3 regions of the Hydrogenophaga sp. L310 genome follow, and region 3 is predicted to be linked to each of the others. Evidence: predicted binding sites of a transcription regulator. Region 3 holds the regulator's gene; each other region holds the start of a gene.
The links. Region 3 encodes LexA, which represses DNA repair genes until DNA is damaged. Its sites were predicted from a motif close to ACTGTATNNNNATACAGT; they were not measured.
Positions count from the first base shown of each region.

Region 1: the regulator LexA is predicted to act here: its motif matches at 3,944-3,961, upstream of imuA (translesion DNA synthesis-associated protein ImuA).
Region 2: the regulator LexA is predicted to act here: its motif matches at 3,163-3,180, upstream of AC0GNO_RS10285 (LexA family protein).

Region 1 is NZ_JBVPZA010000026.1:135-5,000, reverse strand. Features, by position in the region: gene AC0GNO_RS22905 (error-prone DNA polymerase) at 1-1,766, opposite strand, end outside; gene AC0GNO_RS22900 (Y-family DNA polymerase) at 1,763-3,067, opposite strand; gene imuA (translesion DNA synthesis-associated protein ImuA) at 3,012-3,884, opposite strand; gene AC0GNO_RS22890 (IS1595-like element ISAisp8 family transposase) at 3,991-4,866, opposite strand, start outside.
Region 2 is NZ_JBVPZA010000005.1:20-4,219, reverse strand. Features, by position in the region: gene AC0GNO_RS10300 (lytic transglycosylase domain-containing protein) at 1-394, opposite strand, end outside; gene AC0GNO_RS10295 (hypothetical protein) at 405-614, opposite strand; partial or broken gene AC0GNO_RS10290 (Y-family DNA polymerase) at 1,301-2,598, opposite strand; gene AC0GNO_RS10285 (LexA family protein) at 2,639-3,043, opposite strand; gene AC0GNO_RS10280 (IS1595-like element ISAisp8 family transposase) at 3,210-4,178, opposite strand.
Region 3 is NZ_JBVPZA010000015.1:36,558-41,423, forward strand. Features, by position in the region: gene kdsB (3-deoxy-manno-octulosonate cytidylyltransferase) at 1-23, shown strand, start outside; gene adk (adenylate kinase) at 177-833, shown strand; gene AC0GNO_RS20025 (DUF6152 family protein) at 893-1,372, opposite strand; gene AC0GNO_RS20030 (hypothetical protein) at 1,384-1,803, opposite strand; gene AC0GNO_RS20035 (asparaginase) at 1,807-2,775, opposite strand; gene lexA (transcriptional repressor LexA) at 2,913-3,599, shown strand; gene AC0GNO_RS20045 (hypothetical protein) at 3,734-4,114, shown strand; gene AC0GNO_RS20050 (D-2-hydroxyacid dehydrogenase family protein) at 4,197-4,866, shown strand, end outside.

The DNA of each region.
Region 1 (4,866 bases), on a different contig from region 3:
CTCATCTGCGCGCGGCTCTCGATCTGGAACACGCCCACGGTGTCGGCGGCGCAGATCATGTCGTAGGTGCTGGTGTCTTCGGCCGGGATGTCCTGCATCTGGAAGTCGAAGCCCTTGCGCTGGCCGATGAAATCGAGCGACTTGCGGATGGCTGTCAACATGCCGAGCGCGAGCACGTCCACCTTGAGCAGGCCCATGGCGTCGAGGTCGTCCTTGTCCCATTCGATGACGGTGCGGTCGGCCATGGCGGCGTTTTCGATCGGGACCATGCGCGACAGAGGCATCTGGGTGAGCACGAAACCGCCGGTGTGCTGCGAGAGGTGGCGCGGAAAACCCATGAGCTGGCCGGTGAGCGCCACGAGCTGGCGCACTTTCAGGCTGTCCGGATCGAGTCCGGCCTCAAGGATGCGCTCGGGCGCAAAACCGTCTTCGCTCCACCAGCGGTGGCCGCTGCCCAGCGCGTCGAGCGCGGCTTCGTCGAAGCCCAGTGCCTTGCCCACGTCGCGCAGGGCACTGCGGGGTCGGTAGCTGATGACGGTGGCGGTGAGCGCGGCGCGCTCGCGGCCGTATTTGGCGTAGAGGTACTGGATGACTTCTTCGCGCCGCTCGTGTTCGAAATCCACGTCGATGTCGGGCGGCTCGTTGCGCTCTTTCGAGATGAAGCGTTCGAACAGCACCGCCGTGCGCGCCGGGTCCACCTCGGTCACGCCCAGGCAGTAGCAGACCGCGCTGTTGGCCGCCGAGCCGCGGCCCTGGCAGAGGATGTGCTGCGAACGCGCGAAGGCGACGATGTCATACACGGTGAGGAAGTAGTGCTCGTACTGCAACTCGCTGATCAGCGCCAGCTCGTGCTCCACCTGCTGCTGCACCGAGGCGGGCGCACCTGCGGGCCAGCGCCGGCCCATGCCTTCGTAGGCCAGGCGGCGCAGGTAGCTCGCCGGCGTCTCGCCCGGCGGCACCACCTCGCTCGGGTACTGGTACGCCAGCTCGTCGAGCGAGAAGTGGCAGCGCTCGGCCACGGTCAGCGTCTCGGCCAGCAGGGCATCGGGGTAGCGCTGCGCCAGCGCCAGGCGCGAGCGAAGGCGCTGCTCGGCGTTGGGCGCGAGCGCGTGGCCGCATTCGGTCAAGGGCTTGCCGATGCGCGTGGCGGTGAGCACGTCCTGCAGAGCCTTGCGCGAGCGCACATGCATGTGCACGTCGCCCACCGCGACCAGCGGCACGGCGGTGAGCTCGCTGCTCTGGCGCAGCCGGTGCAGTCGCATCTCGTCGTCCATCAGGCGCAGCTGCTCCACGCCGAGCCAGCAGCGGCCCATGAAGTGCAACAGCAGCCAGCGCGCCACGCTGTCCATCTGTGCCTGCGTGCTGCCGCGCTGCGGCACGGCGATCACCAGGCAGTCGGCCAGCGCGTTGGGGCTGATGGCGTTCAGCGTGAGGCGGTACGTGCCCTTGGGCGCGGTGCGGCGCAGCCGGGTGATGAACTCGCAGAGGTTGCCGTAGCCGTTCAGATTGATGGCGAGCACGACGAGGGTGAACGGCGCATCACTCTGCACCTGGAACTGGCTGCCCACGAGCAGCTTCAGGCCTTGCTCTTTGGCGGCCACGTGGGCGCGCACGATGCCGGCGAGCGAACATTCGTCGGTGAGGGCGAGGGCGGTGTAACCCAGCGCCTGGGCGCGCTCCACCAGCTCTTCGGGTTTGCTCGCGCCGCGCAGGAAGCTGAAGTTGGAGAGGCAGCGCAGCTCGGCGTAGGGAGGGATTCCGGTCATGCAAATACGCCGTGCAGGAACCACGCAGGCGCCTCATCCAGCCGCGTCTGGAACACCCACAACACGCCCGCGTGCGCCGACTGCGCGACCCAGTAGTCGCGCACCACGTTGCGGATCTGGCCGGCGGCTTCGTCGCGGTCCCACCAGCCGCCTTCCACCCGTTGCGGACCGGCGAGCAATTGCAGTTCGCCCTGGTAATACGGCCGGTTGGCGCGCACCAGCAGCTTGAGCGGGGCGCTCAGGATGAAGCCGGGCTGCGGCAGCTCGCTGCCCATGGCGGGCTTTCGGGGCAGGGGTTCGGGCGCCGGTTGCCAGCGGCACATCCACTCGGGCCGGTGGTCTTCGCACAGCACCGGGCGCACCACACGCTGCGGCCTCAGGCGGGCGGCGATGCGCTCCAGCACCAGGGGCAGCGTCTCGCTGCCGGCGTTGTCGTCGGGCAGCCAGGAGGCGCTTTTTTCCTCCAGCGGCATCACCTCGTCGGCGACCAGTTGCAGATCGCCCACCGGGGCCAGCAGTTCCACCCGGGCCAGGTGCTCGGCGAGCAGGCGGCAAAGGTGCTCAATGTTGCGCGTGGGCGCTGCCGTTCGCACGGTGAGGCTGCCGCCATCGCCCGCCGATTTTGCGCGCATGGCATCGTGCGCCCAGTGCAGCGTGAAGGCGGTGGTGCCGCTGTGGCGCGCGGCCAGCCAGCCACACAGCGCCAGCAGCAGGCGGCGCGCGCCGAACAGCAGGGCCGTCGCATCGTCCACGCGGAACATCAGCTCCAGCCGCTGCGCGAAGCGCTCGGGCATCGCGATCCAGCGGTGCACCTCGGGCGCACGGCCGTAGGCCCGGTCGAGCGCGGCGAGCAGCTGTTTGTCAAAGCGCCGGCCGACGCCGCCGCGCGGCAGGCGCCGCACGTCGCCCAGGCTGCGGCAGCCGATGTGCGCGAGCGTGAGGCGGTGCGGACGCACGGCGCTGAGCGTGTCCATGGGCAGGGCGTCGAGCAACACGTCCAGCGGCTGGCGAAAACCGTCTTGCACGCCAGCGCGCGCCAGCGCCAGCGCGGCCAGGCTGTTGGGCGCCCAGGCGACCTGGCTCACGCCCAGCTCGGTGCCCTCCGAGACCACACGCTCCCGCAGCGCGTGCCAGCCGCCAAACAGGCGCACGCTCGCCGCCAGCTCCATGACCACGGCTTCGTCAGCGACAGCAACCCGGGGCGTGAATTGGAGGGCCCAGATCGCCAGCGCCTGCAGCGCCGCGTCAGTGGGCGAGGCGGTGTCGTCGGGTGCCGGCAGCCGGAGCGCTGACCAGAGCATGGCCGGCCTCGCTGGGAGAAGGGAACGGGGCGGTCTGCGGCGCCGGTTCGAGCGGCAGCAGGGTGCTGGGCTTCTGCAGCCGCGGTGTCAGGATGGTCTGCAGGCCGCCGGGCACCGAGGGCAGGTGCAGCGTGGTCTCCAGCGGCGGGCCCTTGCGCTTGAACACGTTCACCAGCAGTTCCCAGTCGGCCCCCACGCGGGCCAGCAGGCGCAGCGGCGCGGCCGACGATTCGCGGGCCGCCGTGGCGGGCCGGCACAGGAACACCGGGCCAGCGCAGCCCGCGGCCAGCACCTGCAGGCGGCGCACCTGCTCGGCGCGCACCTGCGGCAGCCAGGCGATGAGCGCACCGCAGGCGTTGGCCTTGACCAGCTGTTCGGTGGACCACAGGCGCTCGGCCGGCGTCTCGGCCTGTACCCAGACCAGTTGCCGCTCGTTGATGCCGTCCAGCCGCAGGCCCGGCGGGTGCGGCGGCCGGGGCGGGCCGACCAGCACCACACTGCGACCGGTGGCACACACCTGGCGCAGCAGCGGCCCGAGCAGCCGCCATTCCAGCGTGCCGCTCTGGGCGCTCAGTATTTCGGTGACACCGTGGCCGGGCCAGCCGCCACCGGGCAGGGCGGCGTCCAGCGCCTCGAAGCCGCTGGACCAGGTGGCCGCCACCGGGCTGCCCAGCTGGTCGGCGCGCCAGAGCGCAGCCGCCACGGCGGCGGGCAGTGCGCTGGAGAGCGCACCCGGTGCGGGCACCGGGCGGGGGGCATTGTGGGCAGGCCGGGCCAACGGAGGGTCGGGCAGGCGGGCTGGGGCGGGGGAGGGCATGATCCATCAGATACTGTTTATGCATAAGGGGTATCCACTTAGCTCCAGTCATCGTAAATGCTGGATGGATAACCAGTATTGAATGGTATGCCAGTCAGGCAAACAGTCAAGCCTTTTTCACCACGTCCCGGTACGTCACCGGTGCTGTCACGACCGCTTGTTGCAGCAACCGATAGAACAACATGCCGCGTGAGTTGGATGTGCGGCGATTGAAGCGGAACACGAACTCATCCAGGTAGGCATCCAGGTGTTCGGGCTGCACCGAGCCATGGTGTGTGCCCAGAATCCAGCGCTGCACCAGAGCCGCCACCCGATGCACGCCAGCCATCGAGACATGAGCCGGAACGTTGGAGCCCAACATGACCGTGCGCTGATGGACGAAGCCCAGGTCTTTCAATGTCAGGTAGGCAGCCGAGCCGTCGGTACGCACCTGTGCGCCAGGCTCGATAACCTCCTCCACGAACGGAATCACACAAGCAGCGGAGTCATTGGCAATGCGGCGCAGGCGGATGCGGCCGAATCCTTTGGGGTCCAGCATCTCCACGGCCATGACCACCAGCACCTTGCTCGTGCTGCTCTTGCGCCCTTTGGGTGAGATGGGGTTTCGCCTGTCTGTGATGGCCAGATAGGTCTCGTCAACTTCGACCAACCCTTTGAGCTGTTCGCGACCCGGTCGAACCATGGCACGACGAAGCCGATGCAGCATGGTCCAAGCGGTCTGATAGCTGCCCAGTCCCAGCACGCGCTGTAGACCCAACGCGCTCACGCCTTGCTTCTGATTGGTCAGGTACCAAGCCGCAGCCAGCCAAACGCGCAGTGGCGTTCGGGTCTTCTCGAAGATGGTGCCGGCGGTCACCGAACTCTGGTGTTGGCAACTCGGGCACATCAGCCGGGTACGCGTCGCACGATAGGCATCGCCTACGCAGCCGCAGCGCGGGCAGACAAAACCTTGGGACCACCGCAGCCGCTCCAGATAGGCAAG
Region 2 (4,200 bases), on a different contig from region 3:
AGCAGGAGAGCGCAGCGCGCAGGGCTACCTGGTCGCCCGATCTGCTGGGTGACTTGCGTCGCGCCCGCTCGAAACACTCGCTCAACACCGTCTGCATGGCGGCCAGGTTGGAGCAAGGTTCGAAGGCCGATTCCAGCGACAGGCCCAGGCGCTGGAAGTTGCCCATGTTGATCTGGCCGAGGCCCACGCTGAAGTTGCGGCCAGCGGCCTGCAGAGCCAGCGCGGTGGCCAATGCCTCGGTGCGGTGGCGGGGTTGGCGTTGCAGCGAACCGCCTACGACGCCAATGGCCCAGGGGTTGAAGGCGCTTTCGACGGCGACGAGCGCGTGTGCTGTGGTCAGGTGGACCTGTGGCGCGCAGGCCAAGGCCAGTGCCGCGAAGGTGGATGCTTCCATGGCGCAGCCCTCACGGACGGGAGCGAAGCCAGGTGGCGTGGTCGTTGTCGTACTGGGTGTCCCAAGTGCCCAGCTGGGACTTCGCGACCGGGCTGAAGTCCGTCACGGTGTCGCCACCCATATCCCACCAGGTGCGTGTGAACTGCTTGCCGTCGATCGTGACCGTGATCGCCCCGGTGTAGTCGCAGGTGTAGATCGGTCCGCTCTCGGACTCATGCACCCGGGTGTACTGGGGTGGGCAGTTGCCCGGCGCCCGAGCCCACACATGCCGAGCCGAGTTACCTGCGCCAGACATACCGCACGTAGGAAAGGCCTTGCCCCGAGCCAGATCCCGAAGCACCTTTCGGATCGGTGGCACACACTGAGGGACCGACTTCCAGCTCGGTGCCGCAAAGCACAGTAAAACCAGGCAGCCATCGACGGCGCGCGCCGCCGATGGTGCGAGGAGCCCCAAGGTGAGCAACAAGCTGGCGGCGGCGCTCGCCAGCGTTGCCGCCAGGCTTCTCTGCAAGGTTGCCGCTTTCGTGGAATGCCAGCACAGGGTGTTGGCGAGAGGTGCATGGTTCATGGTCAAGTCCTCGGTTCGACGTTGTTCGTGAGGTGGCAGTGCTTGCCGTTTCTCTGAACACCGTGAGGTCAATGTAGGACTTGAAACCCCCTGTGCTGCTGCTGGATTTGGGCTGTTTTCCAGCACATTCGCACCATGCGCAGTCGGTGTCTGCTGGGCACGCCGAAAAAAGAAACCCGGCGCGAAGGCCGGGCAAATGCAAAGTCGCTGTCACACGACTTTTCAGGGAGGAGGGCCGACTGTTCAGGCCGACTCGGAACCATTATCGATTCAGGTCGCTTGAAACGCCTACGACAAATTCGGCCTGATGCACAGCAGTGCCCCTCATTGGGAGTACTTCACGTCCGCACCACGGGCATGTCTTCCCATCGCGTTGTGTACTGCGGCGTACGCCGCTCCTGTTTCATCGACCAGCGCCTGCGATCTCCCTCCAGACCGGTACTGCCCAGCAGCACCGTGCCCCGGCCATAGCGCCGGTTGAGCCCATCCAGGGCGCCCATCAACCGGCCTTTGTCCCGTCTCTCACCAGGCTCCTCGTCAAGCAGCAGTTCACCCTGGTGCACCGAAGCCGGTTGAAGCTCCATCTGCATCACCCCAGCCTTGGCGTACAGGAAGTCAGGCTTGTAAATGCAGCGCAGGCCGTTCAGGGCCGCATCGGCGATCAGCGAACTGTCGGCGGTGGGGACGTCGGCACCACGATGGACCGGCTGTACTGAGGATCGGGCCGGAACGGACTGGTCCGCACAAAGGTCAGCACCTGGTTGGCGAGCCCTTCTTGGCGCCGCAACTTCTCGGCCGCCCGGCTGGCGAACTCACTGACGGCTTCACTGAGGTCTTCCAGTGCGGTCACCGGGCGACCAAACGACCGGGTGCAGGCGATTTCCTGTTTGTCTGGTGCCGTGTCTTGCAGAACCACACAGGACTGCCCCTGCAACTCACGCACCGTGCGCTCCAGCACCACCGACCAGCGCTGGCGTACCGTGGCCAGGTCCATGCGGGCGAGATCGAGCACCGTGTGGATGCCACCCTCTTTGAGCTGCGCCGCAATGCGACGGCCCACGCCCCAGACTTCCTCGACCGGCGTGGCCGCCAGCACCGCATCCCGTGCTGTTGGTTCCAGTGCAGCCAGGTTGCAGATTTGAGCCAGTTCGACGGGGTAGCTGCCGGGTTTGCGTTCGGCCGTCTTGGCGATGTGGTTGGCCAGCTTGGCCAGGGTCTTGGTCTGCCCGATGCCGATACAGCAGGGGATGCCCACCCACTGCAACACCCTTTCGCGGATCACCCGACTGCGTTTGACCAGGTCACCCCGGATGCCCGAGAGATCCACAAACGACTCGTCGATGGAATAGATCTCCTGCCGGTGCCCGAGCCCGGCCACCAGGCTCATCATCCGGTCGCTCAGATCGCCATACAGGGGGAAGTTCGCCGACAGGGCCACCAAGCCGTTGGATTCGGCCATGTGCCGGATCTTGAACCAGGGTGCGCCCATGGCAATGCCCAAGGCCTTGGCCTCGTTGGAACGGGCAATCGCACAACCGTCGTTGGAAAGCACCACCACCGGTTTGGCGTTCAGGCTGGGGCGGAACACACGCTCGCAAGAGACGTAGAAATTGTTGCCATCGACCAGGGCATACAGCGGAAAAGCCATGAAACACGCTCAACCAGATTCGCCTGCGTCAGCGCTTGAACTGCTTGATCGCCGCGATCACCACGCCCCAGACCTCGACCGTCTGGCCTTCGGTGGGCACGATGTCGGCGAAGGTTGGGTTGGCAGCCTTTAGCTTGAGCCGCCCCCCGCGTTGCCAGAGCTGCTTGCAGGTGAAGTCCCCATCGACCACCGCCACCACAATCTGGCCGTGGCTGGGCTTGATTGCCCGGTCCACCAGCAGCACATCCCCATCGAAGATGCCCGCCTCACGCATGGACTCACCCCGCACCGTCATGCTGTAGGTGGCCTGTGGATGTTTGATCAGGTGTTCGAGCACGTCGATGCGTTTGGCCTGGAAATCCTCCGCCGGCGACGGAAAACCCGCTCGAATCCGGGATTCAAGTTGGAAGGCGGGAAGGGCGCATTCGACCAAGGGCCTCGGTGGGCTGCAGCTTCCTGACGCTGCACCAGGGAACTGGGCTGATAACAGGTGATCTTCTACAATACTGGACATAACAAAGGGGTATCCACTTAGCTCCAGTCATCGTAAATGCTGGATGGATAACCAGTATTGAATGGTATGCCAGTCAGGCAAACAGTCAAGCCTTTTTCACCACGTCCCGGTACGTCACCGGTGCTGTCACGACCGCTTGTTGCAGCAACCGATAGAACAACATGCCGCGTGAGTTGGATGTGCGGCGATTGAAGCGGAACACGAACTCATCCAGGTAGGCATCCAGGTGTTCGGGCTGCACCGAGCCATGGTGTGTGCCCAGAATCCAGCGCTGCACCAGAGCCGCCACCCGATGCACGCCAGCCATCGAGACATGAGCCGGAACGTTGGAGCCCAACATGACCGTGCGCTGATGGACGAAGCCCAGGTCTTTCAATGTCAGGTAGGCAGCCGAGCCGTCGGTACGCACCTGTGCGCCAGGCTCGATAACCTCCTCCACGAACGGAATCACACAAGCAGCGGAGTCATTGGCAATGCGGCGCAGGCGGATGCGGCCGAATCCTTTGGGGTCCAGCATCTCCACGGCCATGACCACCAGCACCTTGCTCGTGCTGCTCTTGCGCCCTTTGGGTGAGATGGGGTTTCGCCTGTCTGTGATGGCCAGATAGGTCTCGTCAACTTCGACCAACCCTTTGAGCTGTTCGCGACCCGGTCGAACCATGGCACGACGAAGCCGATGCAGCATGGTCCAAGCGGTCTGATAGCTGCCCAGTCCCAGCACGCGCTGTAGACCCAACGCGCTCACGCCTTGCTTCTGATTGGTCAGGTACCAAGCCGCAGCCAGCCAAACGCGCAGTGGCGTTCGGGTCTTCTCGAAGATGGTGCCGGCGGTCACCGAACTCTGGTGTTGGCAACTCGGGCACATCAGCCGGGTACGCGTCGCACGATAGGCATCGCCTACGCAGCCGCAGCGCGGGCAGACAAAACCTTGGGACCACCGCAGCCGCTCCAGATAGGCAAGGCACGCCTCTTCGGTGGCAAACCAGTCAAGAAACTCGTTCCAAGTCTGCGGATAGTCTTTTCCGGGCGTTGGCGCTAAAGTATGGATATCCATCCAGTTATTCTGCATCTGCTGG
Region 3 (4,866 bases):
GCGCGCTCTTTGCCCTCGGCTGACTGCTGTTTTCAGCGCTTTTTGACTTGCCCACGCTGTAAGCCAGCGTCTGGTTAGCGCGTGCTATCCTCGAACGGTCGCCCCCGGATCCCGGACCCGGGCGCTGCCGCGTGAGGTCAGCGGCCCTCCATTTGAAACTCTGAAAAAGGACAACGATGAGACTGATTCTGTTGGGCGCACCCGGCGCCGGCAAAGGCACGCAAGCCGCGTTCATCTGCCAGAAATACGGCATTCCCCAGATTTCGACCGGTGACATGCTGCGTGCCGCCGTGAAGGCGGGTACCCCGCTGGGCATGCAGGCCAAGGCCGTGATGGAATCGGGCGGACTGGTCAGCGACGATCTCATCATCAACCTGGTCAAGGAACGCATCGCTCAATCGGACTGTGCCAACGGCTTCCTGTTCGACGGCTTTCCCCGCACCATCCCTCAGGCCGACGCCATGAAAGCGGCTGGCGTGAAGCTCGACTACGTGCTGGAAATCGACGTGCCGTTCGAAGCCATCATCGAACGCATGAGCGGCCGACGCTCGCATCCGGCCTCTGGCCGCACCTACCACGTCAAGTTCAACCCGCCCAAGGTGGACGGCAAAGACGACGTGACCGGTGAATCGCTGATCCAGCGCGACGACGACAAGGAAGAAACCGTCAAGAAGCGTCTGGAGGTGTACAGCGCCCAGACGCGCCCGCTGGTGGACTATTACGGCAACTGGGCCAAAGCCGATGCCGCCGCTGCGCCGAAGTACCGCGCCATCAGCGGCATGGGCTCGGTCGATGACATCACCGCGCGCGCCTTCGAGGCCCTCTCGAAATAATCCGGCTCCGCAACCCACAGGAACCCGGCCGCCTGCCGGGTTTTTTGTGTCCGGGCGGTTCAGGCCGGACTGGACCTCAAGCCATAGGTCTTGCCGTCCAGAAAGACGTATTCGGCCCGCAGGACAGCGCCGCCCTGTTCGTCCTTGAAGGTGAAACCAACCATCGACACAGCGGCCCCGGTCCTGATTTCGGGCATCTGCCACTGGCCCAGGCGAAACAGCGGCGCGAATTCGATGTCCCAGCGCCGGTCGCGCCGCGTGGGCAGGACTGTCTTGGCCAGCAAGGCGGGTCCGTCCACATTGGCGGTCTGCGCCGGCAAGGGCCGCTGAGCAAGATCCTTCGGCAAGGCCAGGGTTTCGGGCAGTTCCAGCACCAGTTCGACATGGGGGTTGCGCCATTTCACCTCCACAGCCCGACCCTCCAGGTAGATGGGGCGGTTCTGGTCAAAGCTGCTCCAGCCATGGTGGGCCCATGTGGCGGCGCTCAAGCCGGAAAGACCCAGCCAGGTACCGGTCTGGATGAAGAGTCGTCTGCGCATCGCTGTCTCCTTCACACGTAGCCAATCCAGCGCCCACAGGTCAGCACCGACAACCAGATGACGGTGGAGACCCCCATGAGCGTGCGTGCGGTGCCGTCGAGCCGCTGCAGCGAGCCCCGGGCGTGAAACCAGGCGGCATTGCACGCTGCCAGCAGCAACAACAGCATCTTGGCTGTGAACACCCTATTGCCCAACAGTTCCCCGGCCTGGGTGGAAAACATCAGCAGACCCGAGGCAGCCGCCAGGCAGAAGCCCAGACCCACCAGCGTGAGACTCAGGCGGGCCAACGCAAGCACCGGCAACGCCGCACCCCAGCCGAACACCCGCAGCTCCAGCAAGATCAGGTTGCCCAGCAGCAACGCAATGCCCAGGATGTGCGCCACCTCCAGCATGGGGTAGGCCCAGGGATGGGCACCCAGCGCCTGGAACATGGCTCAGTCCTCCAGCAACTCCAGCGCCAGCGCAATACGCGCCTTGACCGGTGTGAGGCTGCGGGCATCCGACAACAACTGCCCCGGATGCGTCAACAAAGGCCCATGCGCACAACGGCTGGTTCGAACCACACGCACGCCCCTGGCCTGCGCTTCCAGCAACGCGGCCTCCAGCGCATGGTGCACCGTGCCGTTCCCAGTACCGGCCACCACGATGCCTCGCACGGCTGGGCCTGGAGCTGCATCGCTACAGGACAACAGGGCGCGCACCAGCGTGCCATCGGCGTCGGCGTGGCTGGTGAGCACGACCACCGGCGGCAAAGCCTGAGCCGACTGGATGCGCTGCAATGCAACCGGGTCCCAGAACCCGGTTTCAGAGGCCAATGGCCAGGGTCGGAACAGCCGAACCCGGCCTTCTTCCACGCAACCCAGCGGTCCGGCATCACCCGAGTCGAACGCATCCACCCGGTAAGTGTGCACCTTGCTCACGTCGGCCGCGCTGTGGATCTGCCCCGCGCACACCAACACGACGCCTTGCGCCCCGGGATGGCTGGCCACAGCCAGCGCGTCGACCAGATTCTGTGGCCCGTCCGGCACCAGCGCCGTGGCCGGTCGCATCGCGCAGGTGAACACCACCGGCTTGGCCGGTCGCAGCACGGTTTGCAGGAAGAACGCGGTCTCTTCGATGGTGTCGGTGCCGTGCGTGATCACGACCGCGTCCACCTCGGGCCGGCTGAGGTGAAAGGCCAGCCGGGTGGCCAGCTGCTGCCAGAGTGCAAAGCCCATGTCCTTGCTGTCCACCTGGGCCACCTGCTCCACTTCCAGGGGCAATCCCGCCATGGACGGAATCGATGCCAGCAGGTCCTCAACACGGACCTGACCCGCCACGTACCCGACGCCATCCCCGGGTCGGATGGCCCGGCCGGCGATGGTGCCGCCCGTGCCCAGAATGACGCACCGCCGGGTTTCCATTGCATCTGCCACTTGCCAAGTCTCCAAAACTGGTTAAAAATACAGCCACTGGATAAGAAAACAGCTTGTTGATCTGACCAGTCCCGGTCGCGAGTCTCACCAGAGTGAGTTCCTCCCCGCATTTTCACGAGGTCCCCATGATCGAGTCGCCGCTTTACCCGCCCAAGCTCACCGCCCGCCAGCAACAGATTCTGGAACTCATCCAGAGTGCCATTGCTCGCACCGGTTCTCCGCCAACGCGTGCGGAAATCGCCCATGAGCTGGGTTTCAAGTCCGCCAACGCAGCCGAAGAACATCTGCAGGCCCTTGCGCGCAAGGGCGCCATCGAGCTGGTAAGCGGCACCTCGCGCGGCATCCGCCTGCGCAACGAAGACCTCCAATCCATCAACGAGTCGCGGGGGCGCCAGCTTACACTGCCGCTGCCCAGCCTGTCGCAGCTGATGCTGCCCCTGATCGGGCGTGTGGCCGCCGGCTCGCCCATCCTGGCACAGGAACACGTGGAGCAGACTTACCACGTCGAGCGCAGCCTGTTCCAGCGCACGCCCGACTACCTGCTCAAGGTGCGCGGCATGTCCATGCGGGACGTCGGCATCATGGACGGTGACCTGCTCGCCGTGCAATCCACCAAGGAAGCCAAAAACGGCCAGATCGTGGTGGCCCGCCTGGGCGACGACGTGACCGTCAAGCGCTTCATGCGGCGCCAGCATCTGATCGAACTGCATGCAGAGAACCCGGACTACAAGACCATCGTCGTCGAACCGGGAGAGCCCTTTGAAATCGAAGGCCTGGCGGTGGGGCTCATCCGCAACAGCTTCCAGCTCTGACCCTTCGGGTCTGCGTCGCCTCAGCAGGTGGCGGGCGTTTGGTCTGGTGCGTGATACACGCGCACCAGGCACATCCCTGCGCTGGCGACTTCATCCGCAATCCTGCCTGTGTTCAACCCCTTTTGGAGTTTCGCATGGGAATCCGCTTCAACACCAACACCTGGCGCACGCCGCTGCTGCTCATCGACAGCTGGCTGCCTCCCTCATTTGAACGGGTGGGCACCGCTCGCTCGCTTCCGCAAATCCTGCAACGCTTTGTCCGTGCCGGCTGGTTGACCCGTCCCCCAAAGAGCCCTGCGGACAGCCGCACGGGCGTCATCACCGGGCACCGCGTCACCAGCCATGCCATGGTCCGAGCCTGCCATGTGCGGGTGCTGAGGACCATGGACACTTCAGGCAGTCCGCGCGCCGATGGGCGGCTGGTGATCTCCGGTCGCATCAACGATGTGTGCGCAGAGCTTGAACGCCTGGCGGCACTGGAACTCCAGTCGGAGCGCCCGCAACTGCGCGCCTGAACCCACCCGGCTGTGCCGCTCGGCCGGGAACAACCAGCCGCGACAAATGGATCGCGGTGGTCCTGCGGGCACAATAGAGGCCATGAATATTGTGATCCTTGACGACTACCAGGATGTGGTCAGAAAACTGCCCTGTGCCAGCAAACTGGCACCCTATCCCGCCAAGGTTTTCACCAACACCGTCAAGGGCGTGGGCCAGCTTTCGGTCCGGCTGCGCGATACCGATGTGCTGGTTCTGATCCGCGAGCGCACCCAGATCACGCGGCAGCTGGTTGAAAAGCTGCCGCGCCTCAAACTGATCGTGCAGACTGGCCGCGTCGGGCCCCACATCGACGTCAATGCCTGCACCGAGCGCGGCATCGCGGTGGCCGAAGGCGTCAGTTCACCGATCGCCGCCGCCGAACTGACCTGGGCGCTGATCATGTCGTCCATGCGCCGGATTCCACAATACGTGGCCAGCCTCAAACACGGTGCCTGGCAACAGTCCGGGCTGAAGGCGGCATCGATGCCGGCCAACTTTGGGCTGGGCATGGTGCTGAGTGGCAAAGTGCTGGGCATCTGGAGCTACGGTCGCATCGGCAAGCTGGTCGCGTCTTATGGCCGCGCTTTCGGGATGCGCGTGATCGTCTGGGGCAGCGAGCCAACCCAGGCACAGGCGGCGGCCGACGGCTACGAGCTCGCCACCAGTCGTGAGGCGCTGTTCGAGATGTCGGATGTGCTGAGCCTGCACCTGCGGCTCGGAGAACAAAGCG